DNA from 3 places in the Psychrobacillus psychrodurans genome. Region 1 is predicted to be linked to each of the others. Evidence: riboswitches for the same ligand, from Rfam matches in the RefSeq annotation. Region 1 holds a riboswitch; each other region holds the start of a gene.

The links. A riboswitch is a leader RNA that binds a small molecule or an ion and turns the genes downstream of it on or off. The one in region 1 is predicted to bind S-adenosylmethionine.
Region 2: linked by a shared signal. The riboswitch ahead of ACQCPR_RS19330 (cyclase family protein) and the one ahead of ACQCPR_RS08325 (MetQ/NlpA family ABC transporter substrate-binding protein) in region 1 are both predicted to bind S-adenosylmethionine.
Region 3: linked by a shared signal. The riboswitch ahead of ACQCPR_RS13595 (methionine ABC transporter ATP-binding protein) and the one ahead of ACQCPR_RS08325 (MetQ/NlpA family ABC transporter substrate-binding protein) in region 1 are both predicted to bind S-adenosylmethionine.

What each region holds. Positions count from the first base shown of each region.
Region 1 is NZ_CP189791.1:1,763,981-1,774,390, reverse strand. Features, by position in the region: partial or broken gene ACQCPR_RS08350 (VOC family protein) at 1-163, opposite strand, end outside; gene ACQCPR_RS08345 (PaaI family thioesterase) at 429-908, opposite strand; gene ACQCPR_RS08340 (carbon-nitrogen family hydrolase) at 978-1,754, opposite strand; gene ACQCPR_RS08335 (pyridoxal phosphate-dependent aminotransferase) at 1,840-3,003, shown strand; gene ACQCPR_RS08330 (PPC domain-containing DNA-binding protein) at 3,038-3,544, opposite strand; SAM riboswitch class I at 3,698-3,813, shown strand; gene ACQCPR_RS08325 (MetQ/NlpA family ABC transporter substrate-binding protein) at 3,907-4,728, shown strand; gene ACQCPR_RS08320 (methionine ABC transporter ATP-binding protein) at 4,786-5,811, shown strand; gene ACQCPR_RS08315 (methionine ABC transporter permease) at 5,804-6,475, shown strand; gene ACQCPR_RS08310 (enoyl-CoA hydratase/isomerase family protein) at 6,490-7,266, shown strand; gene ACQCPR_RS08305 (alpha-hydroxy-acid oxidizing protein) at 7,279-8,415, shown strand; gene ACQCPR_RS08300 (CaiB/BaiF CoA transferase family protein) at 8,443-9,636, shown strand; gene ACQCPR_RS08295 (SEC-C metal-binding domain-containing protein) at 9,834-10,410, opposite strand, start outside.
Region 2 is NZ_CP189791.1:3,882,741-3,893,150, reverse strand. Features, by position in the region: gene ACQCPR_RS19360 (DUF4003 family protein) at 1-920, shown strand, start outside; gene ACQCPR_RS19355 (acyl-CoA thioesterase) at 971-1,444, shown strand; gene ACQCPR_RS19350 (hypothetical protein) at 1,464-1,841, shown strand; gene ACQCPR_RS19345 (hypothetical protein) at 1,965-2,771, shown strand; gene corA (magnesium/cobalt transporter CorA) at 3,191-4,153, opposite strand; gene ACQCPR_RS19335 (protein-tyrosine phosphatase family protein) at 4,328-4,753, shown strand; SAM riboswitch class I at 4,821-4,920, shown strand; gene ACQCPR_RS19330 (cyclase family protein) at 5,014-5,751, shown strand; gene ACQCPR_RS19325 (5-methyltetrahydropteroyltriglutamate--homocysteine S-methyltransferase) at 5,767-6,867, shown strand; gene ACQCPR_RS19320 (glycine betaine uptake BCCT transporter) at 7,017-8,510, opposite strand; gene ACQCPR_RS19315 (hypothetical protein) at 8,752-9,105, shown strand; gene ACQCPR_RS19310 (M55 family metallopeptidase) at 9,342-10,166, shown strand; gene ACQCPR_RS19305 (ABC transporter permease) at 10,179-10,410, shown strand, end outside.
Region 3 is NZ_CP189791.1:2,765,706-2,776,115, reverse strand. Features, by position in the region: gene ACQCPR_RS13615 (arsenate reductase family protein) at 259-621, shown strand; gene gcvH (glycine cleavage system protein GcvH) at 695-1,075, shown strand; gene ACQCPR_RS13605 (toprim domain-containing protein) at 1,150-1,500, shown strand; gene ACQCPR_RS13600 (thioredoxin family protein) at 1,512-1,832, shown strand; SAM riboswitch class I at 1,868-1,972, shown strand; gene ACQCPR_RS13595 (methionine ABC transporter ATP-binding protein) at 2,182-3,207, shown strand; gene ACQCPR_RS13590 (methionine ABC transporter permease) at 3,200-3,868, shown strand; gene ACQCPR_RS13585 (MetQ/NlpA family ABC transporter substrate-binding protein) at 3,931-4,734, shown strand; gene ACQCPR_RS13580 (nuclease-related domain-containing protein) at 5,243-6,202, shown strand; gene ACQCPR_RS13575 (dicarboxylate/amino acid:cation symporter) at 6,308-7,465, shown strand; gene sufC (Fe-S cluster assembly ATPase SufC) at 8,022-8,801, shown strand; gene sufD (Fe-S cluster assembly protein SufD) at 8,820-10,127, shown strand; gene ACQCPR_RS13560 (cysteine desulfurase) at 10,127-10,410, shown strand, end outside.

The sequences.
Region 1 (10,410 bases):
CTAACAACATAGCAAATATATTATCATTAATAATCATGCTTGCTGCAAGCTCATTGGTAAACTGAGCATTGAATTCAAACCCCAATTTAGAGAAAAACGCCTTAGACTTATTTAAATCTTTTACTGCTAAATTTACGAATATCTTATCAGCCTGAAACCCCATGTTACTCACCTCTACTATAGTATTGTCATTTACTTTATAATTCTCTATTCCACAAATGAATTCCTTCCAAGAATAAAAATATTTTATAGAATCCGTAATGCGACATAAGTGGCTAGCTTTTCTTCTTCAATTAATCTGCTGTGGTTGTTAAAGTGAATATTTCAATACCACCTCACGGAAAATCAACACTTTCTTTTTAACATAGCCAAAATAAAAAAGAACCTGCTAATAAAAACAATTTGTTTATTAGCAGGTTCTATATAATTTATTGTTTCCCAAAAGATGCAGGCATTAGAACAGCGATCACTTCACCACGAGCGCAGAGAACTTCTCCTGCAAATACTTCTGTAGTAACTTTGAATTTTTTAGGATGAATTTCTTCTACATGGCCAATTGCTTTTAGAACAATTTTCTGCGGAGTTGGTTTTAGGAAATCTACATGCAAGGAACCAGTAACAAAGCGAGGTGGTGTTTCTCCACTACCTGGTTCAAATCCATTCTTTCGATGTAGAGCAAGCGATGCAGAACCTGTACCATGACAGTCGACTAATGCCCCAATTAGCCCGCCATATACGAAACCAGGTATCGCTATATGCTCTTCCTTCGGTTCATAAATAGTTACTGTTTGCTCTCCATCCCATACTGTACGAAAGTGATGCCCTTCTTTGTTCATTCTCCCACAACCATAACACCAAGCAAAATCCTCCGGGTACTCATCTTGAATCGCGCGAATTATTTCTACCATTTTAATTCCCCCTTTAGAAAACCATACAAAAAAGCTATCTGTACGTCAATACAGATAGCACTATATCTTTTAATATAGGTCCACTCTACGGTCTTTAAAAACCGGAATCCTTTTTCTTACTTCTTCCACATCATCCATGTTTACATCTACTAAACCTATTGTTTCTTCATCAGCTCCAACCCAAAGAACCTCGCCCCATGGTGCGATTACCATCGAATTTCCGTTAAATGAATTGTTAGGATCTTCTCCGACCCGGTTTACTGCAACGATGAAACATTGATTTTCAATCGCCCGAGCTTGTAATAATATTTTCCAATGATCAACTCTAGTAGCCGGCCATTGAGCAGGTACAAAAATAATTTTCGCTCCTGCCAATGAATGGGCACGGAACCACTCTGGAAAACGTAAATCATAACAGATAACGCCCCCCATTTCGACATCATTCAGCGTGAAGATATTTTTGCTTGTTCCTGCCTCTAAGTATAGATGCTCATCCATTAATTTAAACAAATGCGCTTTATCATATTCAGCAATCAGCTCTCCAATATTATTTACTACGTACATCGTATTAAAGAAATGGTTGTTTTTTTGGGTTGAAACGGAGCCTCCAATAATATGAATATGTAACTCACTAGCTAACCGAGTTAGGAGATTTCTAGTTTCTTCTCCGTTTACATCAGCTGTTACATCAAGTTTTGTTAAGTCATAACCAGTATTCCACATTTCAGGCAGTACGACGATTTCTGCATTTAACATCGCTGCTTTCCGAATCTTTTCTTCTACTTTTCTAAAATTTTCTTTTGGGTTACCAAAAGCTATATTTAATTGGACACATGCAATTCTCATTTTTGACACCCCTATAGACATAATAATAAAAAGGTTATAAGATTTGACTAACAAATGCAACTTATTAGAAAACGAGGTTACGAACATGGAATTTTCAAACCGTTTAAAAAATCTACCTTCACAGTTTTTTGCTACACTAGTAAAAAAAGTTGGAGACGCAGTTTTAGAAGGTAGAGATGTGATTAATCTTGGACAAGGTAATCCTGATCAGCCTACTCCTGAGCATATTGTACAAGCACTGCAGGAAGCGGCAGCCAATCCATTAAACCACAAGTATAGTCCATTTCGTGGAACTGGAGAATTTAAAAAAGCGGCAGCCAATTTCTATAAACGAGAATATAATGTTGACATTGACCCTGAAACTGAAGTAGCGATATTATTTGGCACTAAAATTGGCTTAGTAGAGCTCCCGTTGGCACTGATGAATGAAAATGATTTAATGCTACTTCCTGACCCAGGCTATCCTGATTATTTATCTGGGGTAGGACTTGCTAATGTAGCGTTTGACACGATGCCATTACTCAAGGAAAATAATTTCCTTCCTGATTACAGTTCCTTAACAGAGGAGCAAAAACAAAAAGCTAAACTTATGTACTTAAACTATCCAAATAACCCCACTGGCGCTATCGCTAATTTAGAATTTTTCCAAGAAACTGTTTCGTTGGCAAAAGAAAAGGACATTGCCATTGTCCATGATTTTGCATATGGTGGAATAGGTTTTGATGGAGAGAAGCCAATTAGTTTCTTACAAGCTGATGGTGCAAAAGACGTAGGTATTGAAATGTACACATTGTCCAAAACGTATAATATGGCTGGCTGGAGAGTTGGTTTTGCTGTTGGGAACGCTAAAATTATTGAAGCTATAAATATAATTCAAGACCACTTATTTGTTAGTCTCTTCCCTGCCATACAGGATGCTGCAACGGTTGCACTCAATGATAGTCAAGAATGTGTAAAGGAATTAGTGGATTTATATGAGGGCAGACGAAATGCTCTTATTGAATCTTGTAACAGTATTGGTTGGCAGGTGAATGCACCAAAAGGTTCCTTTTTCGCATGGTTACCTGTTCCCGATAATTTTACAAGTGAAGCTTTTGCAGATTTACTTTTGAACGAAGCCGATGTAGCAGTTGCTGCTGGCAATGGGTTTGGTGGATACGGCGAAGGGTATGTTCGCGTGGGTTTATTAGTAGATGAAGATCGATTAAGAGAAGCAATTACACGCATTGGAAAGCTTAGTTTATTTTAAAAAATTGCAGCCCTTTAATGTAGGGCTGCAATTTTCATTTATTTAGCTGATTAGGTTTTTCTTTATTTGTTTCTACAGGATAAAACTGATTAGCTCCAGTTTCTTCGTCAAACTGTCTCTTAAACTCCATATCAACAGTTTCTGCCAACACTAGGTCTACTGTAATAACAGGATTTTCACCTTTAATAAAATGACCACCAAAAATTTTGCCATTTTGGTCACATATTGTACCGTGGAAATGCGTTTCAAATTGATCATCTCTTTGGCATACAACTCCTGTACCCTGCAAGAACTCAATTGGCCCCTCTTTCACCACAAGATTATTGTATCCTACACCTATAGGGGAATCTTCATTTGGTACTAAATACACAAATCCACATCTTTGAAAACTACCAAAACAACTAAGAATTGTAGCTGATTGAATTCCATTTACTTTACACAATTCCTCTATCCCTTCCAGCAGATCAGTTCCATAAATTAAACGTGCGCTCACTATCTTCCCTAGCTGCCCTACAGCATAATTTGCTCTAATTTTTGACAACGCTTACACACTCCCTATGTATAATTATTTATTGTTATTAAACATAAACTAATTCGAATGATATATGCAACTATAAAAAAAGTCTGTTGACTTTAATAATTTGATGTAGTAAATTATATTTTATGAACTGTTGGAAAACTTAATAGCTGATATCTCTTATCAAGAGTAGCTGAGGGACTGGCCCGATGAAGCTCGGCAACCATCCATATATTTTTTGTATATGGAAAGGTGCTAAATCCTGCAAAACATTTTGTTTTGATAGATAAGAGAGGACAAACGTATGTATGCGCCTCTCTTTCTACTGGAAGAGAGGCTTTTTATATTTATACAACGTTCTTAATAATTATTCGGAGGAATGACAAATGAAAAAGATTGGATTTTTATTATCAACGGTATTATTAACTGGAACTCTTGCAGCTTGTGGGTCTGACGCTGCGTCAGAAGCTAAAGCAATCAATGAAGACAAAATAGTAGTAGGAGTAACTGCCGGACCACATGAACAAATTGTAGAAGTAGCTGCAGAAGTAGCAGCTAAAGATGGTTTAGAAGTAGAACTTAAAGTATTCTCTGATTATATTCTACCTAACACTGCATTATCAGAAGGTGATTTAGATGCGAATAGCTATCAACACGAACCTTTCCTAGACACGTTTAACGAGGATCACAGTACTGACTTAGTACCAGTAGGAAAAACAATTTTAAATCCAATGGGTGTATATTCAGAAAAATACAAGTCAATTGATGATCTACCAGACGGTGCAACTTTTGGTTTGCCAAATGATCCAACGAATGGCGCGCGTGCACTATACATTTTAGAAGAACATGGCTACATCAAAATTAAAGAAGACAAAAGAGAAACAGCTAGTATTTATGACATTGAAGAAAATCCAAAAAACTTGGAATTTATTGAACTAGAAGCTGCTCAAATACCAAAACAATTAAGTGAAGTAGATGCAGCTGCCATTAATACAAACTTTGCACTTGAAGCAGGAATTAGCCCAAAAGAGGATTCTATATTATTAGAGTCTTCTAACTCACCTTATGTAAACTTTGTTGTTGTTCGTGCGGAAAATAAAGATGATCCAACGATTCAAAAATTTGTAAAAGCATATCAATCGGAAGAAGTACGAAAGTTTATCGAAGAAGAGTTTAAAGGTTCTGTATTAGCTAGCTGGGACGAATAATGGACTTGAAAACGTTACCGACTTCGGTAGCGTTTTCTTTAGAAAGGAAGATAGTAAATGATTGAGTTAGAAAATGTATCGAAAGAATTTAAAAGCAAGAGTGGAATAGTAAAGGCAGTAAACCAAGTAAATATTCAGGTTAATAAAGGAGAAATTCATGGAGTCATTGGATATAGCGGTGCTGGTAAAAGTACACTGATTCGATGCGTAAATTTACTCGAACAGCCAACGGAAGGCAAAGTTTTTATTAACGGTGTTGAACTTACTTCCCTTCCCCTCCCTAAATTGCGTGAAACCCGCAATAAAATTGGTATGATATTTCAAGGATTTAATCTATTAAAAACAGCAACTGTTTATGATAATATCGCCATTCCACTTAAGCTACTTGGATATAATAAAGCGCAAGTAAAAAAACGAGTGGATCAATATTTAGAAATAGTTGGATTAACTGACAAGCATACAAACTATCCAAACCAGTTATCTGGTGGCCAAAAGCAGCGTGTCGCAATAGCCCGTGCACTAGCGCAGGAACCCGAAGTATTGCTTAGTGATGAAGCAACAAGCGCACTGGATCCGGAAACTACTGATTCCATATTAGATTTGCTTCTAAAGATAAATCGAGAATTAGGTATTACTATACTTTTAATCACGCATGAAATGAATGTCATTCAAAAAATTTGTGATCATGTGTATGTCATGGAAAATGGAGAAATTGTTGAACAAAATACAGCTATTAATCTATTTACTAAACCTACACACCCTACTACTAAAAAGTTTTTAAATACAATAAGTCAGCGTAATTTATCCACTTCTTTAATTTCTCAGCTAAATGTTACGGGTGCAGTCACTCGCTTAACATTTGTCGGGGACAGCACTGGAAAACCTTTATTAGCTGAAGTAAGTCAAAAATTTAATGTCAAACCGAACATATTAACTGCCAATATTATCGAACTTAAAAATGGCATTGTCGGAAATATAGTGGTCCATTTAATTGGCGACAAGGACCAGGTTAGAAATGCTATACACTATTTAGATTCTCAAGGTGTAGCAACGGAAGAACTGGAGGGACAGTCTCATGAGTAGAATCGATCAATTTATAGAACAATGGCTACCGATTATTGGTGAGTCTGTTGTACAAACATTTCAAATGGTGGGTATCTCCCTATTTTTCTCAGTATTAATCGGGATTCCATTAGGTATTTTAATCGTCCTGACCAGACCTGGCCAGGCATTAGAAAACAAATTTATATATCAAATCACTAATTTAATCATAAATATTGTACGTTCTGTTCCCTTTATCATTTTACTATTTTTCATAATTCCTTTTACAAGATTAATAGTTGGAACAACTATTGGAGTTCAAGGCGTTATCGTGCCATTAGTAATTTATACAGCTCCATATATTGCTAGACTAATGGAATCTGCTCTTTTGGAAGTGGAAAATGGTGTCATAGAGGCATATACTGCTATGGGTATTAGTACACGCGCAATCATTTGGAATGTTTTACTTCGAGAAGCTCGTCCTTCTATTGTTTTAGGATTAACCATTTCAACTGTCAGCTTAATCGGTGCTACAGCAATGGCAGGTATGGTTGGTGCAGGTGGTTTAGGTGACTTGGCATATCGTTTCGGACATTTACGTTATGAAGTTGATGTAATGTATGCGACAGTAGTAATTTTAATCATCCTAGTACAAAGTATTCAATCTATCGGAAATCGTATTGCTGCAAATATTAAAAAAGACTAGCAGGAGGCGAACTTATGACGAATCTTTTATATGTTGAACGTAGTGGATCAATCGCAACACTTGTATTTAACCGAGTGGATAAGAAAAACTCTTTCTCCCTAGCTATGTTCAAAAAGCTCGGTGAAATATTAAATGATTTAGAGAATGATCAGCAAGTTAAATTGTTAATCCTTAAAGGTGCGGATGAAACTGCTTTCTCCTCTGGTGCAGATATTACAGAGTTTTTAAAAAATCGTTTCTCTGCCCAAAAAGCAAAGGATTATAATGATGCAACACTTGAATCAATTGAAAAATTATATCGTTTCCCCAAACCTACTATTGCCCTTATTAAGACATTAGCCATTGGGGGTGGATTAGAACTTGCTAATTCCTGTGACTTCCGATTCGCATCTTCTGGTAGTAAGCTTGGCATAACCGCTGCAAACATCGGCATTATTTATAACCTAGTAAGTACAAAACGGTTAGTTAACCTTATCGGAATTACAAAAACAAAGGAATTATTGTATACTGCAAAACTAATTACAGCAGAAGAAGGAAAAGAAATTGGCTTAGTTGACTATATTTATCCGATGGAAGAGATAGAGGAAAAGTGTCATGAGTTCGCTCATCAAATTATCCGTAAGTCTTCCGTTGCCAATAACGGTATTAAACAAGTAATTCAAGCAATTATTGATGGTGATAATGAAGAAACAAAACAAATTGAAGAACTTATCTTAGATTCTTTCAGCTCCGATGACTATAAAGAAGGCATCCAAGCATTCTTAGAAAAAAGAAAACCAAATTTTACATAAGAGGTGTTTCATATGTCCACGAATGATCTATTATTAAAAAATATTGGAGCAAACTCCCATTATCCTATTAACTTTGCAGAATTAGAAGAAGGAGCAAAACAAATATTAGAACCCGGCCCATTCGGATACATTCGTTCCTCTGCTGGTGGTGAAGAAACATATAAAAAAAATACAGAATCTTTTTTTAAGTATTCTATCATCCCGCGTTTTTTAACGGATGTATCTACTTTAAATACAGAAGTCACGATTCTAGGCTATACATATCCCCACCCCCTTCTCATTGCTCCCGTCGGGGTGAATAAAATTGCACATGAAGATGGCGAATTAGCGGTATCCAAAGCTGCAGCAAAATTCGGATTTTCTTATATTCAAAGTACGGTATCCAGCTATTCTATTGAAGAAATTGCTGCAGAAACAAATGGTAGTTCTAAATGGTTCCAATTATATTGGTCTTCTCAAAATAAAGAAGTTTCCTTTAGTATGGTAAAAAGAGCAGAAGCAGCGGGCTATGAAGCAATTGTATTAACAATAGATACTACGATGCTTGGTTGGCGAGAGGAAGATATTCGCAATCAATACTCTCCATTGAAACGCGGATTCGGACAAGGAAATTATGCATCAGATCCAGTATTCATGGCTTCACTTAGCGATCATTCTCAAGAGACTATCGTAAATAATATTTTAGAAAATATCTACCACCCTACTTTAAATTGGATGAATATTTCTGAGTTACGCGAGCATACAACTCTACCAATCCTAATAAAAGGAATACTTCACCCAGAGGACGCTAAACTTGCTGTTGAAAAAGGGATGGATGGAATAATCGTCTCGAATCATGGAGGACGCCAATTAGATGGTGTTATTGCTAGCATTGATGCCCTCCCAGAAGTCATCCGAGTTGTAAACGGGAGAATTCCTGTTTTATTTGATAGTGGAATTCGAAGAGGATCAGATGCAGTAAAGGCTTTAGCACTTGGAGCCACTGCAGTATGTATTGGTCGCCCCGTCATATGGGGATTAGCTACTGGTGGCCAAATTGGTGTGGAACGTGTATTAGAGAACTTCCTACAGGAGTTTAGAGTTTCGATTTCGTTAAGTGGTGCTCGTAATTTAGAGGAAGTAAAAAATCTTCAGCTCTTAAAAGATTAACGGAAAATATAAGGTGGTAGATAGACGATGGAACAAGCATTAAAAGGTATGAAGGTACTTGATTTATCGCAGGTTCTCGCTGGACCCTATTGCACAATGGTTTTAGCGGATATGGGTGCTGAAGTTATTAAAGTGGAAAAATTTCCAAGTGGTGACGACACTAGAAGTATGGGACCATATATAAACGAAGAAAGCTATATGTATATGATGGTAAATCGTAACAAACGCGGGATATGTCTTAATTTAAAAACAAAACAAGGACTAGAAGTATTATATAGACTTATTAAAAATGCGGATGTTTTTATCGAAAATTATCGACCAGGTGTTACGAAGAAACTTGGAATTGATTATGATACGCTGAAAGCTATAAACCCGGCGTTGATATATTGTTCTATTTCCGGCTATGGCCAAACAGGACCATATAAAGACAAAGGTGGCTATGATATTATGGCTCAAGGACTTTCAGGGCTGATTGATATGACTGGAGAAAAAGCTGGAAAACCTGTCAAAGTAGGCATTGCAATACACGACATTGCAGCTGCACAAACCGCCATCCAATCTATTTTATCCGCCTATATTTTTCGGTTAAAAAAAGGTGCTGGACAATATATCGACGTCTCCCTAGTAGATTCTGGTCTTGCATGGACTGTGTGGGAAGCTGCAGCATATTTTGGCAAAGGTGAAGTACCACAAAGAAATGGTACAGCACATCGTGTTTCTGCTCCATATCAAGGCTATAAAACACAAGATGGATTTATACTTATTGGAGCAGGAAATCAGAAACTGTGGGAAAAATTTTGTTTACACGTCGTCCATAAACCGGAATGGCTCACGGACGAACGATTTTTAACAAATAGTATTCGAGCAAAAAATGCTAGCGAACTTGAAATAGAAATAGAGGAAGTTTTAAGCGAACACCCCTCCTCCTACTGGCTAGATTTACTAGATTCAAGTGGCGTCCCTTCTGGACCTATCTATTCGTATGACCAAACATTGAATGATGAACATATTCTATCAAGAGAAATGATAGTAGATTATGTACATCCGATAGCAGGTCCAATGAAAACACTAGGTTTTCCAGCTAAATTTTCCGAGACACCAGGACAATTCAGAACTGCAGCTCCCCTACTTGGTCAGCATAACAAAGAAATACTTTCGGAGCTTGGATACACAGAAGATGAAGTACAATTATTAATATCCGCTAAAGTTATGAATGAGTAATTGTTGTAATGGGTCGTTGTAGTGCTTTTATTGGCTATGCGTTATAGTTTAAGGGCTATCAAGCATTTTTTATAGTCTATATACAAATATTTATGGGTAATAATAAGGTTTTCTATGTTGTGGGAGTCGTTTATGGGCTATTTCCAATACTTTATGGGCTCTACAAGCAAAAAGACCGATTGCGCTGTGCAATCGGTCTAGATTATTGGTTGCAATAGTGTCCAAATTACTTTTGCTTCTTCCGGGCTATCGGGCGTAATTGCAAGAGAATTGGGATATGGTAAGGCGGGAACTTTTATACGATAATAGTTTGCTACGTATGCATTATCTTCAATTGCCAACTCATATGCTCTCTGTGTTTCCTTAGAGAAGAAGCTTTTCTTTTTCTCCATTGACCAACGGAACCAGCTGAAAAACGCATTATCTGAATCCTGGTAATGGCTCATTAGACTCTCTGCTTCCTCTATTCTGTTTAAAGCGATCAAAGTTGCAACTGCTGGATAGCGGACACCTTGATGATCGGCTGGATTTAACTGCAAAATCTTATTAAACAAATCAAATGCTTTCTCAAAATTCATTATTTCAAAACACGATAATCCGTATTTAAACAAGGCTCTTAAATAAGGTCTATTCGGTAAATACCCCCATACAGATTCAAAATTTGGATCAAACTGGTTTTCTCCAATACGTATAGCTTCTTTAAAGAAATTAGTTTTCTCTGCAATATCTACATAATCAGCTTTTAACAAAATTGCATCTACATTTTGTTTATCT
Region 2 (10,410 bases), 1.9 Mb from region 1:
CATTAGGTTGGGCCGTGGATAAACGAATAACCTTGTCACTTGCAGGGTACTATGTAACTTTAGAGAAGGATTTTGATGAAAGTAGATATCGGGAGGTAGCGAGTCATTTGAAAAAGAGAGCAGGAATCTTCTCTGCTTTACGCTCCCACCTAAATCCTTTATTTGTTGCCACATTAGATGTTTCAGGGGCAGAACCAGAACAGGCCGTAAATCTGTTAATGGAAAAAGCGGATGCCTTAAAACAGTTTGGTTTTAAAGTGAATAGCTATACGTATTTGGCAGCACTCATGATGTCGGAGCAAAAAGATCAATGGCCATTTGAAATGAAAATGGCACAAAAATTAATGGATGACATGAAGGCACATCATCGCTTTCTAACATCTACAGATGATTATCCATATGCAATGTTCTTGGGCAAAATGGAAGGCGATACGGCTGTTCGAGCTGAAACGATGAACCGCTATTACAAAGAGTTAAAGCAACATAAATTCTATTCCGGAAATGAACTACAGTGGATGTCCCAGGTCCTTACGTATTCCAACCCAGAGTATGAAGAAAATATGGTGGGCAGAGCAGTAATTATCCGAGACGGATTAAAAAGCGTCAAAATAAAAACTTCTCAGGCACAATATCCGATTATAGGATTTATGGCAGCTTTAAAATTAGGGGAGGAACAATTGAACCAGATTGTAGCAAACTATGAATCCATTGCAAGTATGAAATTATTTTCATGGTATAAAGACTCAGCGCTCCCTATTGCTTTTGGATTGTCCTTAAGATCTTCAAAGGAGGCGTATGCAACTGCAGCGATTTCCATGGCAACTTCGCTAGAGCTTATATTACAGGCTCAACAAGCTATTATGATTTCTACTATTGCCGCCACTAGTGCTGCAGCAGCATCAAATTCTGGCTCGGATTAATGAACATGCTATACTAAACATAGACTATCTATATAAGAGGAGTTAGAATAATGAACACCAATCCAATGAGTCAGTCAAGAACTATTCAAACACATTTAATATTACCCCCGGATACAAATCATCACGAAACAATTTTTGGTGGAAGAGTGTTGGCATTTATCGATGAGATTGCAGCCATATCTTCTATGAAACATGCACAAGGTGCTGTAGTTACAGCTTCTATTGATTCTGTAGACTTTCTTTCATCTGCAAAGGTAGGAGATGTACTAGAGTTAGAAGCAGTTGTTTCTAATGCGGGGCGTTCTTCGATGGAGGTTTATGTTCGAGTAACATCAACAAACCTAATTACTGGGGAAGAGAAACTAACAACAGAATCTTATGTAACGATGGTCGCAGTTGATGATAATGGGAAGCCTGTACCAGTACCAGGCATACATCCAGAAACTGAAGCTGAAAAACGTCTCTATGAAACAGGACCTGCTAGACGTGCTCATCGAAAACAACGCTTAGAAATGAAATACTAAAAGAGTAGGAAGTGGCTAAGTGCTAAAACAAATTGATGAACTATACAAATATCTGATGATTACGCTGCTCGTCTTATATTTAATCAATTCGATTTATCTACAAGAAGTTACTATCACTTTCACAGCAATAATACTCGTCGTTCTTTTGGAATTAACGAAACATCGTCACCATATTAAACAACTAACTTATTCCCAGCTATCTATTATCGGTATCGTATTACTAGCAGGTATTGCTGCTATCATTTATGTGTTAGTTACAATTCAAATTTTCTTAGAACCTATGGGTCTACCGGAAAAAACGGAAAGTGTCCTGTACTTTGTATGTATTGTAGTAGGTATATATATTCTGTGGTATTTTATCGGTAAGCTATTTGGAAGAGCGTTAGAGAAACAATGACCCCCCGTAAAGACTTTAGGTTTATAGTCTTTACGGTTTTTTTGATCATATTGTAATTGTATTTTCTATATTATTTGAAACTCTATCCTCTATTTCATCGTATGATAATTAGAGGTGAATACTTTGAAGCATATTTACGAAAAAACAGCCAAATATACAAAGTTTGGATCGATACTTTTATTAGGAATATACATAGTTTTACTGATCGTTTTTAGAGACGTTATGTGGAAAGACTTAGAAAATCATTTTGCCATTGGTTTTGCGTTATTTGTTTTGTATAGCTCATCTTTTTTCTTTCAACATGCATCAGAAAAATTGCCGGATGAGAAGAAAATAGACAGCGATTATTATTCAGCTAATTTTCCGGTTCAAGAACTCAATTTTCAACGAGATGTTTCACTAATCCCTCAAACTTATTTAGTATCCAGTACAGGTGAACGCTTATATAAAATCAACCCTACTGAAGAACAGCCTTTTCGAAGGAAACTATCGACATTAAATATTTTAAAAACTGGTATGTTCTTTCCAATTACTTATCAATTAAAAACAATGGACGAGAAGTTAGTTTCTAAATTCACCATTAAAAATAGGCTGAAATTATTAGAAATAAAGGTGTGTGACCATAATAATCTGCATGTAACTACTATTGTTTTGCCATCAATGTCCATAAAAAATAGAGCTATTGTATTTGATGCAAATAACGAAAAGTTGCTTCAAATGGAAGCTAAAAGTATGTATGGAGATATTGATGTGAATGACTTAGACGGCCATAGATTAGCTAAGTATCGGTTTGGAATATTTCCATATGCTACACATCCTGCCTTTGAAGTACAGGCGATGAATATTCATGTGTCCCTAGCACATAATTTGACACATGAAGAAAAACTTACATTTACAGCATTGTTTTATTATTGGACAGCCAATCAATAAAAATGAATAATACCGCTATGATTTCCGCTACCATCAATTAAGTGAGTTTTAATAAAAATTAAAGCAAGTCTCTATGAAAGCGCGATGAATATGAAGAATCATTTAAAGACACAACTATTAAATTTCTGCACATTAAGGTTTTGAATGAATAAAGCGTTTTGGAAAAATTATCCCTTTCGCAAGTAATAGACAGTAAACCGCAAGTAAATATAGACTTAGAGCAAGTAAACTATTCTTGACTGCAAGTAAGCCAGAGATGGAAGGAAGTAAACAATAGGTGAGAGCAAGTAAAAATAAATAGTTAAATTATTCATGAAAAAAAGAAGGTATAGCAAAACGTCTGTCCAAAGCTCTTCGAAAACAATAGAAATAGATTTTGATCTTAAAGGACCGAGCGTCTTTTGTCAGTTTTTCTTATATTAGTCTTTAAACAAGTTAAACCACCCTTTGTACTTGAACCAAACAAGCATTGAAACAGCAATGAGAGCGATAGCGCCCAACACTACAAAATAACTATATTTCCACTCAAGCTCGGGCATGTTCTTGAAGTTCATTCCATATACTCCCACGATAAACGTTAAGGGGATGAAAACGGTTGATACAATCGTTAGTATCATCATAATACGGTTCATCCGACTAGAATTTATCGACATATGACTATCCCGGATATCGGCGGTCAGTTCCCGGTTCGATTCAATCATCTCTGTCAGTCGTATTAAATGATCGTAAATGTCTGCAAAGTAGGTGTGCTCTGTTTGTTGTAAATTCATTCGTTCTGAATTTAAAATTCGATAGAGTAAATCTCTCATAGGAATAACTGTACGTCTTAAACGTAGCAAATCTCCTCGAAGATCGAACACCAAATCCATAGAAAAATGGCGCATATCATAAGTGAGCTTATCTTCTACAGCATTTAAATAGTCTTCAATTTTGTAGACAATCGGAAAATAGGCATCCACCACTTTATCGACTATATGATAAGTTGCATGGATAGCACCTCTATCCCAGCCTTGTGGATTTTGTCTAATACGCTCTCGTGCCTGCTCCATTTCATGCATTGGATGGAAATGAAATGACACTACATAATCCTGACCTACAAATATATCTAACTCTTCTGCCTCTAATGTCTCCTCGTTAAGCGTGTGTAAAACAAAGAAGTTGTATCCATCATAATAATCTACCTTAGGTCGCTGCAGTCTTTGTAGACAGTCTTCAATAGCGAGTGGGTGAAAATGAAAAAAAGAACTAAGTATAAGCTCCTCTTCCTTGGAGGGCTCACCAATATCAATCCAGTACCATTCAAACTTTTTTTGTTTTATATCCTCTAATGGAAAGTCACTTACTATATCATGATCGGTCGTTATACCAATCGTGCGAATCATAGGAATCCCTCACTTTCATCACAATCTCTATTCTTATTAAATTAAAATGTATAACCTTTTATTCAGTGTCTGTCTAGCTCCAACGCTTTTCTAGGTTTCCATAGACGCTTGCACTTTTCTTATTATCTCATAGTCTCCCTGTTATAATGAATCTAAAACAAAGGAGAGGGTAGTATGGAAAAAAATAATTATGAGGCCTTAATCCCGAATCGTATATTTGTAGGAGGCGTAGATGGGGTTGAACCTCTATTAGCTAATGAACAAATAGATATTATTTTCGACCTAAGGGTTGCATCTAAAGATCATCCTGCTGAAAATTTAAAGGTACATCAACCGATTTTGGATGGACAAAACGAACAGGTTGATTCAATTAAAGCTGGTATCCATGAAGTCGTTCAAGCATATAACCAGGGTAAAAATGTCTACTTTCACTGTAATTCAGGTGGTGGAAGAGCAGGGACAATGGCTGTTGCCACTTTGATGGAGTTAAATCTAGCAGAAACAGTAGAAGAAGCAGAAGAAATGGCCAAAGCAATTCGATCAAAGATAAACCTAAAAGAGGACCAACGAGATTCATTAAAAAGAATATATTCTAAATAAATCAAAAATTATTGTTGACTTATATAATTTCTATTTGTATACTAGGCATTAATCAAATAAAACAACTTTCTTATCAAGAGAGGTGGAGGGACTTGGCCCTATGATACCTCAGCAACAGGCAATTATGTACTGTGCTAATTCCAGAAGCGTTAGCTTGAAGATAAGAAGAGAATAATCACTGGTGACGTGTAAACCTCTTCTTGTTTCTAAGAAGGGGTTTTATTTGATTTAAACTATAAAAATAGGGGGAGAAATCAAATATGTCATCGGAATTATTAAAAGCCTTCAACACTTTAAAAGAAAAACAGTGGGTAGATTTAACACACATATTCGGAGCAAACTCACCACATTTTTCAGCTTTTAAGGCAGCTGAAATAGACACGTTGTTTAATCATGACGATGGATTTTTTGCACAAAGCTTTCAATTTGCAGGGCAATATGGCACGCATATAGACGCACCAATTCATTTTGTTAGAGATTCTCGTTACTTAGAAGAACTGGAATTAAAAGAACTCGTATTACCATTAGTTGTCATTGACCAGTCTAAGGAAGCTGCTGAGGATAATGATTTTACTTTATCAGTGGATGATATTTTAACATTTGAAAAAGCACATGGAAAAATCGAAGAAGGCTCATTTGTCGCACTTCGTACTGATTGGAGTAAACGTTGGCCAGACGAAAAAGCATTTAATAATAAAGATACAGATGGTAATAATCACGTACCAGGATGGGGAATAGAAGCGTTAAAATTCTTATTCCAAGAAAGAAAGGTTAAAGCTATAGGACATGAAACATTTGACACTGATTCAAGTGTGGATTATCTAAAAAATGGAGCATTACATGGGGAATATTACGTGCTTGAACAAGATACTTACCAAATAGAGCTATTAACGAACTTAGATAAGCTCCCTGCAAAAGGAGCTATTATATTCAATATCGTTCCAAAACCAGAGAAAGCCTCTGGATTCCCAGTACGATCATTTGCTATTTTACCATAAAAGGAGATGGATAAATTGACAGTTAAAACAGCTATTCAAGCACCATTTAGAGCAGACCATGTAGGAAGTTTGTTAAGGCCAGAAAGTTTATTAACCGCGAGAAAAGAATACAAGGAGGGAACAATTACTAGAGAACAATTAAAAGCAGTTGAAACTAAAGAAATTCAAAGAATCGTTAATAAGCAAATCGAGGTAGGTCTAGAGCTTGTGACAGATGGAGAGTTTCGTCGCGACTGGTGGCATTTAGACTTCCTAGAGCATTTAAATGGTTTTGAAGGGTATGTACCCGAAAAAGGGTATATATTTGAAGGGATAGAAACAGAGAAATACGAAGTTCGCAATATCGGCAAGATCTCTTTCAACCCAAATCATCCATTTATCCAAGACTTTATTGATTTTAATGAGATTGTAGCTGGTCGTGCAGTTGCCAAACAAACTATCCCAAGTCCTAACCAATTGTTCCATCCTGGAATACGAGATGAGAAAGTCTATCCAGATGTAGAAGAATTTGCAAAGGATGTAATTGCGGCTTATCAAGAAACTATACAAGCCTTTTATAAGGCAGGAGTTAGATATTTACAAATAGACGATGTTTATATTGCAGGTCTGTCTTCTCCAGATATTCCATATAAAGAAGGAGAAAGAGAATACTTAATAGATCTCGCTCTAAGGGTCGTCAATGGTATCCTAGAAAGTAAACCAGCAGACTTAGTAGTCACGACACATCTATGTCGTGGAAACTATCAATCCACTTGGGCTTTTGGTGGAAGCTATGCTTTGATAGCTCCGACATTATTTGCAAAAGAAAAAGTGGATGGATTCTTCTTAGAATACGATGATGATCGTTCTGGAGATTTTCAGCCCCTTGCTCATATACCAAAAGGAGGAGCAAAAGTAGTTTTAGGTATTTTCACCTCTAAAACAGGTGAATTAGAAAACAAGGACAACATTCTTGCTCGAATTGAAGAAGCAACTCAATATGTACCATTAGAGCAACTAAGTATTAGTGCTCAATGCGGCTTTGCTTCCACCCATCACGGTAATAAGCTTACCGAAGAACAACAATGGGAAAAACTAAAATATATTGTTGATATCTCTAAAGAAGTTTGGGGTTAAACTGTGTAACATCTCGATTACATTTCATACTCATTTGTTGAAGACTGTAAACGAGTAAAATATAACTTTCTTTTTCGCATCTCATTTGATAATGGGAAAGAAAGTAACTTAACAAAAATGCCAAGGGAATAAAACCCTTGGCATTTTTGTTATTTTTTTATTTTCATTGCTTTTGCTTCTGCTTTTAATGCCTTCAAAAGCGAAATAATCATTAGTAGCATTACAAACGAAAATGGTAAGGCAGCAATAATTATTGTATTTTGCAATGCATCCAACCCATTAACGGATAACAATATAATTGCAATTACAGATAGTGCAAATCCCCAAGCAAGCTTTACTTTGTTCGGTGGTGTCAGTGATCCATTTGTCGACTGCATACCAAGAACGAAAGTAGCAGAATCTGCTGAAGTAATGAAAAAGGAACTAATTAATATAACTGCAAATACAGAAATAACGGTAGAGAGGGGCATCAGGTTAAACATTTCAAAAATCGTCAATTCGGTCGAGGCTTGAGCTAGGTCGCCAACTCCTCTTTTTTGAAAGTCGATTGCTGTCGTACCAAAAGCCGAAAACCAAAAGGCTCCTAGTATAGTAGGAGCTACAAGAACACCTGTGACAAACTCGCGAATCGTGCGCCCTTTAGAAACTCGAGCGATGAACATACTAACAAATGGTGCCCAAGAAATCCACCATGCCCAATAGAAGATAGTCCAGTTATTAAGCCATTCACGATGTCCAGCATTTAATGGAGATGTTCGGAAGCTCATTTGTACGATATTTGCCAAATAGCCCCCAAAAGAATCCGTTAACATATCAAAAATTAATAATGTTGGTCCAAGTATAATGACAAACCCAAGTAAAGCAAGAGCCAATATCAAATTCGTATTGGATAAATATTTTATCCCTTTACTTAATCCTGACCAAGCGGACATTACGAAAAGAACAGTGACAACCGCTATAATGATAATTTGAGACATAATCCCAATTTTAAAGCCGAATAAGTAATTTAACCCTCCGTTAATTTGAACTGCACCGAATCCGAGAGAAGTAGCAACACCGAAAGCTGTAGCGAAAACAGCTAGCACATCCACGAGTGTTCCCCAAGGGCCTTCCATCTTTTTGCCGAAAATCGGCTTCAATGTAGAAGAGATTAAGCCTGGTTCCCCTTTACGGAACTGAAAGTAAGCAAGAGACAGGGCAACTACTCCATACATTGCCCAAACATGGAATCCCCAGTGGAAGAAAGTTTGGCGGAGTGATTCTTTAAAAGCTGCACTAGTATTTGGCTCTGTTGTCGCAGGATCGATGGCATAATGTGATAAAGGTTCGGCAGCACCATAAAAGACAAGCCCAATTCCCATACCGGCAGAAAATAGCATAGCAATCCAAGTAATAGTTGAAAACTGTGGACGATCTGTATCTTTTCCGAGTCGAATTTTTCCGTATGGACTAAAGATGAAGAAAATGCTTAATGCTAGCATAAACGTCATAAGTATCATGTAGTACCAACCAAATGACGAAGCAACAAAAGTCTTAATAGTTGTGGTAATAGCCTCAAAACTTGCGGGAGCTAAAGCCCCGTAACCGACAGCTAAAACTATTAAACTCATTGTAATATAAAATACCTTTGATAATTTTTTCATGTTTCCCCCTACATAATTAAAGTTAAACAGTTAACTATACTATAAAATGATATCAAATCAACCAATACACTTTGTCCCGATTCTTTTAAGTATTTCCATTTTAGATGATATTGAAACTTCTATTTCGTAATGAAAGCTAAAAAAGCAATTTTTATTTTTAACTCAATGGAGATGTTTGTCTAGTTTGCTTGCTGTCCTCTTGCATTTACTAATAGTAGTGCAAGAAGGAGGTGAATTAACCATGAATCAACATCGTCAACCCTGTTCCTGTAATTCCTGTCATCAAACGCAGTGGCATCAACCAGCTGCGCAACCAGTTGTTTGTCCCCCGCAATACCGAGTGCGTGATTCGTTCTCACCAAGAATGCAACCTGTTATCCACCCAATTGTAAATGTGAATAGAGAACATATCGTAAACGTCCCTCAACATTTTTATACAGTGACCAACCAAAATGTAATGGCACCTGGAAGCCAACAGGCATTTCCTATGCAACAAGGACAGTTTCCACAACAATCTTTTGGTCAGCCATTTGGACAACAGTTTGGGCAACAACAATTCGGACAGCAACAGTTCTTCCCAGGTCAGAATAGATAATTCATCGATATTGTAGTTTTTTCTACGTTATTTAGAAAGTACGAGCAAATGCCTTTTGTAAAAAGTGCATTTGCTTTTTTTATTTAACTTACTAAAAGCCTTCCATTTTCTTTAAAAGTATTCGCATAAAATAATATCTATGTATTTAGATATATTGTAATTTTCAGTATATTTTGATAAAGTTTATAATTATTTCGGTTTCCAAAAAGAAAAATAGAATGATATGGGGGAGTAATATGAAGCTATTTTTATCAGTCGATATGGAAGGGATTACTGGTTTACCAGACTATACGTTTGTAGAGTCTAATAAGCATAATTACGAACGGGCGAGACGTATAATGACCCAGGAAGCTAATGCAATTGTAGAAGGTGCTATATCAAAAGGTATAAAAGAAATATTAGTCAATGACAGTCATTCTAAGATGAATAATCTTCTCGTAGAAGAATTACATCCAGATGCATCCTTAATTACAGGAGATTTTAAGCCTTATTCAATGGTGCATTCGCTAGACGAAACGTATTTAGGAGCAGTGTTCGCTGGTTATCATTCGCGTGCTGGACAACCGGGTGTCATGAGTCACTCGATGATTTTTGGGGTTCGGAATATGTACATAAATGATGTAGTGGTTGGAGAACTTGGATTAAATGCTTATGTAGCAGGCTATTATGGGGTGCCTGTTATTATGGTGGCAGGAGACGACGGTGCGTGTAGGGAAGCGCAAGATCTTTTACCCGGTGTAGTAACTGCAGTGATGAAAGAGTCTATTTCTCGTTCAGCTGTAAAAACGTTACACCCTCTAAAATCACATGCCTTGCTTAAAGAAAAAGTAGCCGAGGCTATTGAAAAACGAGAGCAAATAAAGCCTCTAACACCACCTGAAAACCCGATATTACGAGTCGAATTTGTTAACTACGGTCAAGCGGAGTGGGCAGCTTTAATGCCAGGTTGTGAAATTATAGAAGGGACTACAACGGTGAAGTTTAAAGCTAAAGATATATTAGAGGCTTACCGAGCAATGCTTGTTATGGTGGAATTAGCGTTACAAGCTAAATTCTGTTAAGGGGGATTTTGGATGCAGAAATATATTATTAAGCGTTTTCTCATGATGATTGCAACGATTTTAATCATCGCGACATTGACTTTCGTATTGATGCACTTAATACCGGGTTCTCCATTTGAAGGAGAGCGGACGACTAATCCTACTATTCAAGCAAACTTAGAAAAGTTTTATAAATTAGATGAACCACTTCATGTTCAATATTTAAGCTATTTAAAATCTATTGTCACATTTGACTTTGGTCCTT
Region 3 (10,410 bases), 1.0 Mb from region 1:
GAAGACCCTGGACGGAGCGAAGCGAAGGTCAACTGCATATCTAGGTTTTTGTTGAAAGAGGACTTGGCGTCATTTTGCCAGGCTTTTCTTAATTTAGATGTGTGATATGGATCTAGTGGTCATAACCTAATGTTCAGATTTAATTATTTAATATCTTTTTATGAATTATAATTCATTGTATAAAAACATTTCACTGTTCAAAATGATTGCTCATCTCTTACACTATTATGTATGATAAAAAGAAAAAGGTGGTACAACATGACTATTCAATATTATGGCTATCCTAAATGTACAACGTGTAGAAAAGCGAGCAAATGGTTAAAGGACAATGATATAGAATACATAGACAACCATATAGCTGAAAATCCCCCAACTAAAGATTTGCTTCAAAAAATGTTCGAAGTAAGTGGCTTAGAACTCAAAAAATTCTTTAATACTTCTGGTATGAAATATCGTGAACTTGGTCTAAAAGACAAGCTTCCAACAATGTCAGAAGATGAGCAATTAGCCTTGCTTGCTTCTGATGGAATGCTTATTAAACGTCCAGTTGTTTTTGATGGTGAAAAATTAACGCTAGGCTTCAAGGAACAACAGTTTGAGGATGTTTGGAAGACTTCTTAAAGTCACTTGTTTTTACTATAAAAATATGTGAATATAGTAGATGAATGTATTATTAATGGAGAGGGGTATATATATGAACGCACCTAAAGATTTAAAATACTCAGCAGAGCACGAATGGGTAAAGACTGAAGGCGGAAATATCCGTATCGGTATTACTGAATTTGCACAATCAGAGCTTGGAGATATCGTGTTTGTCGAGCTTCCACAAGTCGGAGATGATATTAAAGCAGGAGATCCATTTGGTAGTGTAGAGTCTGTAAAAACTGTATCTGAACTGTATGCACCAATAAGCGGTAAAGTAGTAGATGTAAATACAGAATTAGAAGATAACCCTGAATATGTAAACGAATCCCCTTATGAAAATGCATGGATGATTGTTGTAGAGCCAGCTGATGTAACGGAAGTCGATGGTTTACTTTCTCCAGAAAAATACGAAGAATTAATTTCAGAATAATTATGAAAACGCCGCTTAATGTCGGCGTTTTTTTCATATAATATTGGAAAGGGCATAGTTGGGAGAGATGCTGAATGGCTATTGTCTTTAGTGAAAAAATAATTATAGTTGAGGGAAGATCAGATAAATTAAAGCTTTTAAAATTACTTGATGAATCAACAGAAATTATTTGTACAAACGGAACGATATCCAATGTAAAGCTAGAAGAGATTTTAAGTCCTTACGACGGTATTCCTATTTATGCGTTTTTAGATGCGGATAGATCAGGTGAGCAAATTCGCTCCATCGTCAGGAAAGAATACCCTGAAGCTATTCATCTATATACCAATCCAATGTATTGTGAAGTGGCGACTACACCGTTCAAAGTTTTGGCATCCATATTAAAAAGTGTTAATATAAAAGTGAAGAGACAATATTTACTTTAGGATGATGTAATGTGAATGAATGGACACTTGAACAGTGGAACGACCATAAGAACAGTGGTCAGCTTACAATGTTCTATATTTATACACCCTTATGTGGAACATGCCAAGTTGCAAGTAAAATGATGCAAGTTGTACAAGAGATGATGCCTTTTTCAATTGGCCAAGCAAATATTAACTATCTAGAGAATTTTGCAATGGATTATTATATTGAAAGCGTACCATGTCTGATAATCGCTAAAGGTGGAACTGTACATAAAAAGATATATGCATTTCAAGCAGTTCCATTTATATTAGAGACAATAAAAAGTATTGACGAGCAAGTAGTCGTGTGATAATATTCGATATACCAACAAATTAAATAGTGTTACTCTTATTAAGAGTGGTGGAGGGAAGTGCCCTATGAAGCCCGGCAACCGTCATGTAAATGAAATGGTGCCAAATCACGCAAAGCTATTGCTTTGGGAAATGAGAGAATGGATGAACGTTATTAAAATAAATAACTTAAAACCCTTCTGCTCTTTTGCAGGAGGGTTTTTTTAGATAGAAATGGGAAGTATATGTATTTACATAGTAACTGTTGACTCATTGAGTAGTTTTAAAATGCAGGATTAAAAATTCATACAATATTTCTTGAAGATAGATAGGCAATTGAGCATTTCGTAGAAAGGTGGCAAGGTTCCCATGATTAGTTTAAATAATGTTTCGAAAAAATTTAGCACGAAACAAGGTACAATCGTTGCAGTTGAAGAGGTGAATCTTGACATAAAGAAAGGTGAAATTTTCGGCATCATTGGATACAGTGGTGCAGGAAAGAGTACACTTATTCGATTATTGAATGGATTAGAAAAGCCAACTTCGGGTCAAATTATCGTCAACAATCAAGATATTACAAAGATAAATGAAGTGAAGCTTCGTCAAGTAAGACAAAAGGTAAGTATGATTTTCCAACACTTTAATCTGTTATGGTCAAGAACGGTTGCGGAAAATATTGCTTTTCCATTAGAAATTGCTGGTGTTCCACAAGCACAACGTTCTTCAAGAGTAGAGGAACTAATTGATTTAGTTGGTTTAGAAGGTCGCGGACATTATTATCCTTCACAGCTATCAGGAGGACAAAAACAACGTGTCGGAATTGCACGGGCATTAGCCAATCGTCCAGAAGTGCTTCTCTGCGATGAAGCGACCTCTGCGTTAGATCCAGAAACTACGGACTCAATTTTAGACTTATTAGTTAGTATCAATGAAAAATTAGGGCTGACAATTGTATTGATTACCCACGAGATGCAGGTTATTCAAAAGATTTGCGGTCGTGTTGCAGTAATGGAAAAAGGTCATGTGGTAGAAGAAGGAAAAGTACTAGATGTATTCCAAAACCCGCAACAACCTATTACGAAACGTTTTGTCTCGCAAGTCAGTGATTCCAATAAAGCAATACAAACAATACAGCATTTAAAAGAGCTATATCCAAATGGCAAGCTGATAAAGCTAGTATTTGTTGGAGAGCAAACAGAACAACCAATATTGTCTAGACTTATTAAGCAATTTGATTTAGAAGTCAATATTGTTCAAGGTAATATTTCGCATACACAAAATGGCGCATTTGGTACCTTAATCCTTCAACTAGAAGGAGATGCATTATTGGTGGATGAGGCCATCCGCTATATACATGAACAAAAAGTAAATACAGAGGTGATCAACAATGATTAATGATTTATTTCCTAATGTTGATTGGCCAAAAATGTGGGAAGCAACCGTTGAAACATTATATATGACTGCAGTATCTACTATACTGACAGCAATTATTGGGCTAGTGCTCGGTCTTTTACTTTTCTTAACTAGTCCTCATCAAGCATGGGCGAACAAGTTAGCAAACTGGTTAACAGGTGCTTTCGTTAATATATTCCGTTCCATTCCATTTATTATTTTGATTATTTTATTAATCCCATTAACGAAGTTTTTAGTTGGAACAATGCGTGGGCCAAATGCTGCATTCCCAGCTTTAGTTATTGGAGCTGCTCCATTTTACGCTCGTATGGTGTTGATAGCTCTACGAGAAATTGATAAAGGAGTACTAGAAGCAGCTAAATCGATGGGCGCTAAAACTTCTACTGTTATTTGGAAGGTTCTACTGCCAGAATCTATGCCCGCATTAGTATCAGGGATTACGGTTACGGGAATTTCACTAGTTGGTTATACAGCTATGGCCGGTATTATAGGTGCTGGGGGACTAGGAACGCTAGCATTCTTAGATGGATTCCAAAGAGGTAGAACAGATGTAACACTTGTTGCCACAATACTAATATTAATCATGGTATTTATAATTCAGTGGATAGGCGATTTAATTACTACAAAAATAGATAAACGATAATAGGTGTAAACGAGAGTACTCGATCACATAGAAATCATAGGTAAAAAGGGAGAGATTTGAAAATGAAGAAGTTATTAGCTGGAGCTTTATTATCAGTGAGTGCATTAACACTTGCAGCGTGCGGAGAAGAAGAGGGTAGTAAACTTGTAATAGGTGCATCGAACGTACCTCATGCAGTTATATTAGAAGAAGTTAAACCAATTCTTGAAGAACAAGGAATTGAACTTGTTGTAGAAACGTATCAAGATTATGTATTACCAAACAAAGATTTAGATTCAGGTGACTTGGATGCGAATTATTTCCAACATATCCCTTACTTTGAATCACAAAAAGCTGATTTTGGATATGACTTCGCTAATGCAGGCGGTATACATATCGAACCAATCGGTTTATATTCTAAAAAATACGGTTCTATTGAAGAGCTACCAGAAGGTGCAACAATTCTAATGAGTAACTCTGTTGCAGATCACGGACGTATTCTTGCTATGTTAGAAGCAAAAGGTCTTATTAAATTAGCAGATGGTGTTGACAAAACAAAAGCTGAAGTGAAAGACATCGTTGAAAATCCTAAAAATCTTGAATTTGACGCTAACTATGAATCTGCTCTGATGGTTCAGTTATATGAGAATGAAGAAGGCGATGCAGTATTAATCAACTCTAACTACGCAATAGACGCTGGTATCAATCCATTAGAAGACTCTATTGCAATTGAAGACTCTGAATCTCCATATGTGAATATCATTGCTGTAAACTCAGGTGATGAAGACAATAAAGAGATTAAAGCATTAGTAGAAGCATTGAAATCTGAAGAAATTCAAGACTTCATCCTAAGCGAGTGGGGCGGATCGGTAGTACCCGTAAAATAATAATATTATTTGAGGAAACAGACATCTTCGGGTGTCTGTTTTTTTGTGCGGGCGAATGGCTAAAGCCCAAGAGGAAGTCGCAACCGCCCGCTCGAGTATTTTAAGAGCCCGAGCCATCCTGCTATCCGCCCGGGTGAGGACGAACGCCCGAGAAGAAGTCGCAACCGCCCGCTTGAGTATATTAAGCGCCCGAACCATCCTACTATCCGCCCGGGGGTAGGACGAACGCCCAAGAGGAAGTCGCAACCGCCCGCTCGAGTATTTTAAGCGCTCGAGCCATCCTGCTATCCGCCCGGGGGTAGGACGAAAGCCCAAGAAGAAGTCGCAACCGCCCGCTCGAGTAGTCAAAGTGCTCGAGCCATTCTGGTATCCGTCCAGCAGAAAGTGAGCACTAAAAAGAGTCAATACCGCTTTTCAAGCATTCTTTATTCACCAATCTGCACAATAAAAAATTTAGTCTAGAAAAGACTAACTATTCGTGATATTGTGTTGAAGAGGTGATGATAATTTGATAATTAAACCGTATTCCCCTTCAAAATATGTAGCAAGAATGGCTGATTTAATAGAAAGACTTTCTCCACAACATCCACAATATACAAGAATTTCAAAAGAGATAGGTGCTATTAAAGCAGGAGATTATGGTGAAGAGGTTATTTACAAAGTGCTAGAGCAAATGAAAATTCCATATAAATGTTATATTTTTCACAAAGTGTTTCTCTTTGCGGAATTTGCATTTGAATTAGACTTCCTAATAATAACCCCATATGGAGTAGTAATTCTTGAAGTAAAAAACATCATTGGGGAATTAGAGTTTTCAACTAATCCATCACAACTTATCCAACGAAAAGAGGATGGAAGAATAACTAAATATCCTTGCCCCGCAAATCAGTTGAATGAATATAAATATCAACTTTCTCAGTTCTTCCTCCAGTATAATATTTCAGTCCCAATTCATGGTGTAGTAATCTTTGCGTCTCGTAATAGTTTTGTTAAACATTCAGTCAGCGGCGTTAAAATAATGTATAGGAATGAAATGCGTTCCTACCTACGACATTTCCCCGAAAATAGTTCAACCTTAAGTCAAGAAGAAATGGAGAAAATAAAAGAAGTTATTCTAAGAAGTACCTATTCGCCTCCATCCATTCCTCTTATCGAACATTTCTCAATTTCACTTAAAGATTTAAAGCTCGGAGTAAAATGTGAAAGCTGCGGATTTATTGGAATGCAGAAAATAGCCCGAACTTGGTATTGTCCTACTTGTAAAGAAAACAATTCATATGCACACAAAAAAGCAGTTTCCACTTATTTTTCGCTCTGTAAAGAAACTATTACTAATAAAGAATGTAGAGAGTTTCTCCTTTTAAACAACAGGTATGAAGCAAAAAGAATTCTATCAAGCTCTGACTTAGTAAAATACGGAAAAGGCTCTAATACTTACTACACGAACTACAGTTCAAAAAAATGTTAATAGAATATTATGTATACTACTAATCTTATTCACTTTAATAAGTGACTGTGCTAAAGTGTATAAATGTTATTAATAACACATTTGTGCATATGAGGAGGACATAGTATGAAGAGGTTTGGTTTATTGCCGCGAATAGTGATAGCGATAGTATCTGGTGTTTTATTGGGACTAGTTGTCCCTAAAATAGTGGTAGAGATAATGGCTACTTTTAATAGTATTTTTAGTGCCTTTTTAGGGTTTATTGTTCCTTTCATTATAATTGGGTTTATCGTTCCAGGGATAGCTAAGCTTGGAAAGGGTTCTGGTAGATTACTTGGTATTTCTACGGGAATTGCCTATTTATCTACCATTGTAGCAGGTCTGATAGCATTTTTTGTCGCTTCAAATTTACTGCCTAAGCTTATAGGTGGTAAAGAGAGTGTTAAGTTAGAGAATCCGGAAGAATTTTTAATTGGGGGCTTATTTGAAATGCCGATACCTCCGATGATGGATATAATGACAGCATTAGTTTTCTCATTCATTATGGGGATTGGGATTTCCAAACTAAAAGGAAACACGTTACAAAATGCATTTGAAGAGTTTAGCGAGATTATTGAGAAGGTAATCTCTTATGTTATTATCCCATTATTACCAATACATATTTTTGGAATCTTTATGAATATGGCGTACGGTGGACAAGTGGCTAAGGTTTTATCGGTTTTTGGAGTCGTGTTTGTCATGATTATTGCGCTGCATCTTGTCATGCTTTTATTACAATATACAGCAGCTGGTACGGTAACTGGGAAAAACCCTTTGAAACTCTTAAAAACAATGTCCCCAGCTTATTTTACAGCTTTAGGTACACAGTCATCAGCTGCAACTATTCCGGTGACCCTAAAGCAGGCTCAGCAAACTGGTGCTTCAGCTAAAGTGACAAACTTTACGATTCCTCTATTTGCAACAATCCACTTGTCAGGGAGTACGATTACACTTGTCTCTTGTTCAATCGGTGTATTGCTTATAAATGGACAAGATATTATGCTATCTTCATTTGCACCTTTTATATTTATGCTTGGTGTAACGATGATTGCAGCTCCTGGAGTTCCAGGTGGAGCAGTTATGGCGGCACTGGGATTATTGGAAACAATGCTTGGATTCAACGGGGCAATGATCGGATTAATGATTGCACTATACATTGCACAGGACAGCTTTGGAACGGCGACAAATGTAACTGGTGATGGAGCTCTTGCGATTATCGTAGACAAATTTTCAAAAACTGCATAAGTTATTAAAGAAATATGTTTAAGACCCAAATAGTTGGGTATATAAATGATGAACTTAAAAACAGAGAGGGATGATTCATTATCAGTTCGGAAGACTTACCTTATACAGAACAGATGGACCACGCATTTAGAGGAGTACATGGTTTTGGATATGATGAATTGAGACAAAGTCAAGAACTAAGATTGCAAGTTGAAAACAAACGGCAAGAGGATCATGAAAAATGTATGCAATTAGCGGCTAAACTTGATGCCCAAGCATTTAGGGGATAATATACAAGAATCCACGAAGAATTTCTTCGTGGATTCTTTTTGTTTTCACTAGCTTCATAGTGAAATCGATTCTCATTTAGACTATTCTTAATGAAAATAAAGAAAGATTACTATTTACCTAATAATATCGTAGTAAAGTCAAGAGAAAACAGGAAATCTGTATATTCTACAATATTAAATAGAATATGCTCCAAAAGATTTGCAAGGTACTTCAGTTTGGGTTAAGATTAGAATGATAATAAATTAGAATGGTTATACATTCATATTTACTTAATGGAGGTTATTAAATGTCGACTTTAGTTATTAAAGATTTACACGTTGAAATAGACGGTAAAGAGATTTTAAAAGGTGTTAATTTAACAATTAATACAAATGAAATTCACGCAGTAATGGGTCCTAATGGTACAGGTAAATCTACTTTAGCTTCTGCTATTATGGGTCATCCAAAATATGAAGTTACATCTGGTTCAATTGAATTGGACGGAGAAGATGTTTTAGCAATGGAAGTAGACGAACGTGCACAAGCGGGTCTATTCTTAGCAATGCAATATCCAAGTGAGATAACTGGAGTTACAAATGCGGATTTCCTACGTTCAGCGATTAATTCACGTCGCGAAGAAGGCGATGAAATCTCTTTAATGAAATTCATTCGCGAGCTTGATAGTAAAATGGAATTTTTAGAAATGGATTTAGATATGGCACAACGTTATTTAAATGAAGGATTCTCAGGCGGGGAGAAAAAACGTAATGAGATTCTTCAATTAATGATGTTGCAACCTAAATTTGCTATTTTAGATGAAATTGACTCTGGTCTTGATATCGATGCATTAAAAGTTGTTTCTAAAGGGATCAACGAAATGCGTGGAGAAGGTTTCGGAAGCTTAGTAATCACTCACTATCAACGTCTTCTTAACTACATCACGCCAGACCATGTACATGTAATGATGCAAGGACGTGTAGTTAAATCCGGTGGTCCTGAACTTGCTCAAAGATTAGAAGCAGAAGGATACGAATGGGTAAAAGAAGAGTTAGGAATTGAAGACGAAACAGTTGGACAAGAAGCATAAGAAAGGGGACGAATCAGCATGACGGTTGAAACAAAATTGGCATTAACCGAGCAAGATATTCGCTCCTTTTCAGAAGGTAAGCAAGAACCAAGCTGGATGACAGAACTTCGTCTGAAAGCATTTGGTGAACTTGAAACACTTCCGATGCCAACACCAGACAAAACAAAAATTACTAATTGGAATTTCACAGAGTTTCCAGTTCATACTGTAGATAGCAGTAAATTTACTTCTTTAAACGAACTACCTGACGAAGTGAAAGCAGTTGTAAATGCGGATGAACAAAAAAATATTTACATCCAACATAACAATACACCTGCATTTCTTTCATTATCAGAAGATCTAAAAGCTAAAGGTGTTATCTTAACTGATATATACACTGCAATTCGTGAGCATTCTGATCTTGTTCAACAATACTTTATGACCGACGGTGTCAAAGTAACAGAGCATAAATTAACTGCACTTCATGCTGCATTATTAAACGGTGGTGTATTCTTATACGTGCCTAAAAATGTTGTAGTAGAAGAACCAATTCAAGTTATTTATTTACATGACGATAAAGCAGCTTCACTTTTCAATCATACTTTACTAGTAGCGGATGAAAATAGCTCTGTAACTTATGTAGAGAACTATTTGTCCACTGTTGAACATGCAGAAGGTTTAGCTAATATCGTGACGGAAGTTATTGCTAAAGACAATTCAAAAGTTACATTTGGAACTGTTGATGTTCTAGCAGAAGGATTTACAACATACGTTAATCGTCGCGGTGTAACAAGTCGTGATGCGGTTCTTGAATGGGCACTTGGTATGATGAATGACAGTGATACTATTTCTGAAAATACAACACATTTAGTTGGAGATAACTCAGAAGGTCATGTGAAAATGGTTGTTGTAGGTCGCGGTAAACAAAAACAAAACTTTACAACAAAAGTAATTCATTGGGGCAAACATACAGAAGGTCAAATCCTTAAGCACGGAGTTATGAAAGATGAAGCATCATCTATATTCAATGGTATTGGTAAAATTGAATACGGTGCTACTAAGTCTAACGCTGAGCAAACATCTCGTGTATTAATGCTTAGCGAAAAAGCACGTGGAGATGCAAATCCAATTCTTTTAATCGATGAAGATGATGTAACAGCAGGTCACGCAGCATCAGTTGGCCGAGTAGATCCACTTCAGTTGTACTATTTAATGAGCCGTGGTATTTCTCAACATGAAGCAGAGCGTCTAGTAATTCATGGATTCCTTGCTCCTGTAGTAAACGAATTACCTATTGAAGGCGTGAAGAAACAGCTGACGGAGGTTATTGAAAGGAAAGTTCGCTAATGCTCAATACTAAAGAGATTCGAAGCTATTTTCCGATTTTAAATCAAGAGATCAATGGTCATCCATTAGTCTATTTAGATAATGGTGCTACTTCTCAAAAACCTATTCAAGTGATAGAGGCTATTAAAAAGTATTATGAATTTGAAAACTCTAACGTGCATCGTGGAGTTCATACGCTTGGTAACAGAGCAACGGACAGTTACGAAGGAGCACGTGAAAAGGTTCGTAAATTCATAAATGCGAAGTCTACTAAAGAAGTTATTTTTACTCGTGGTACAACAAC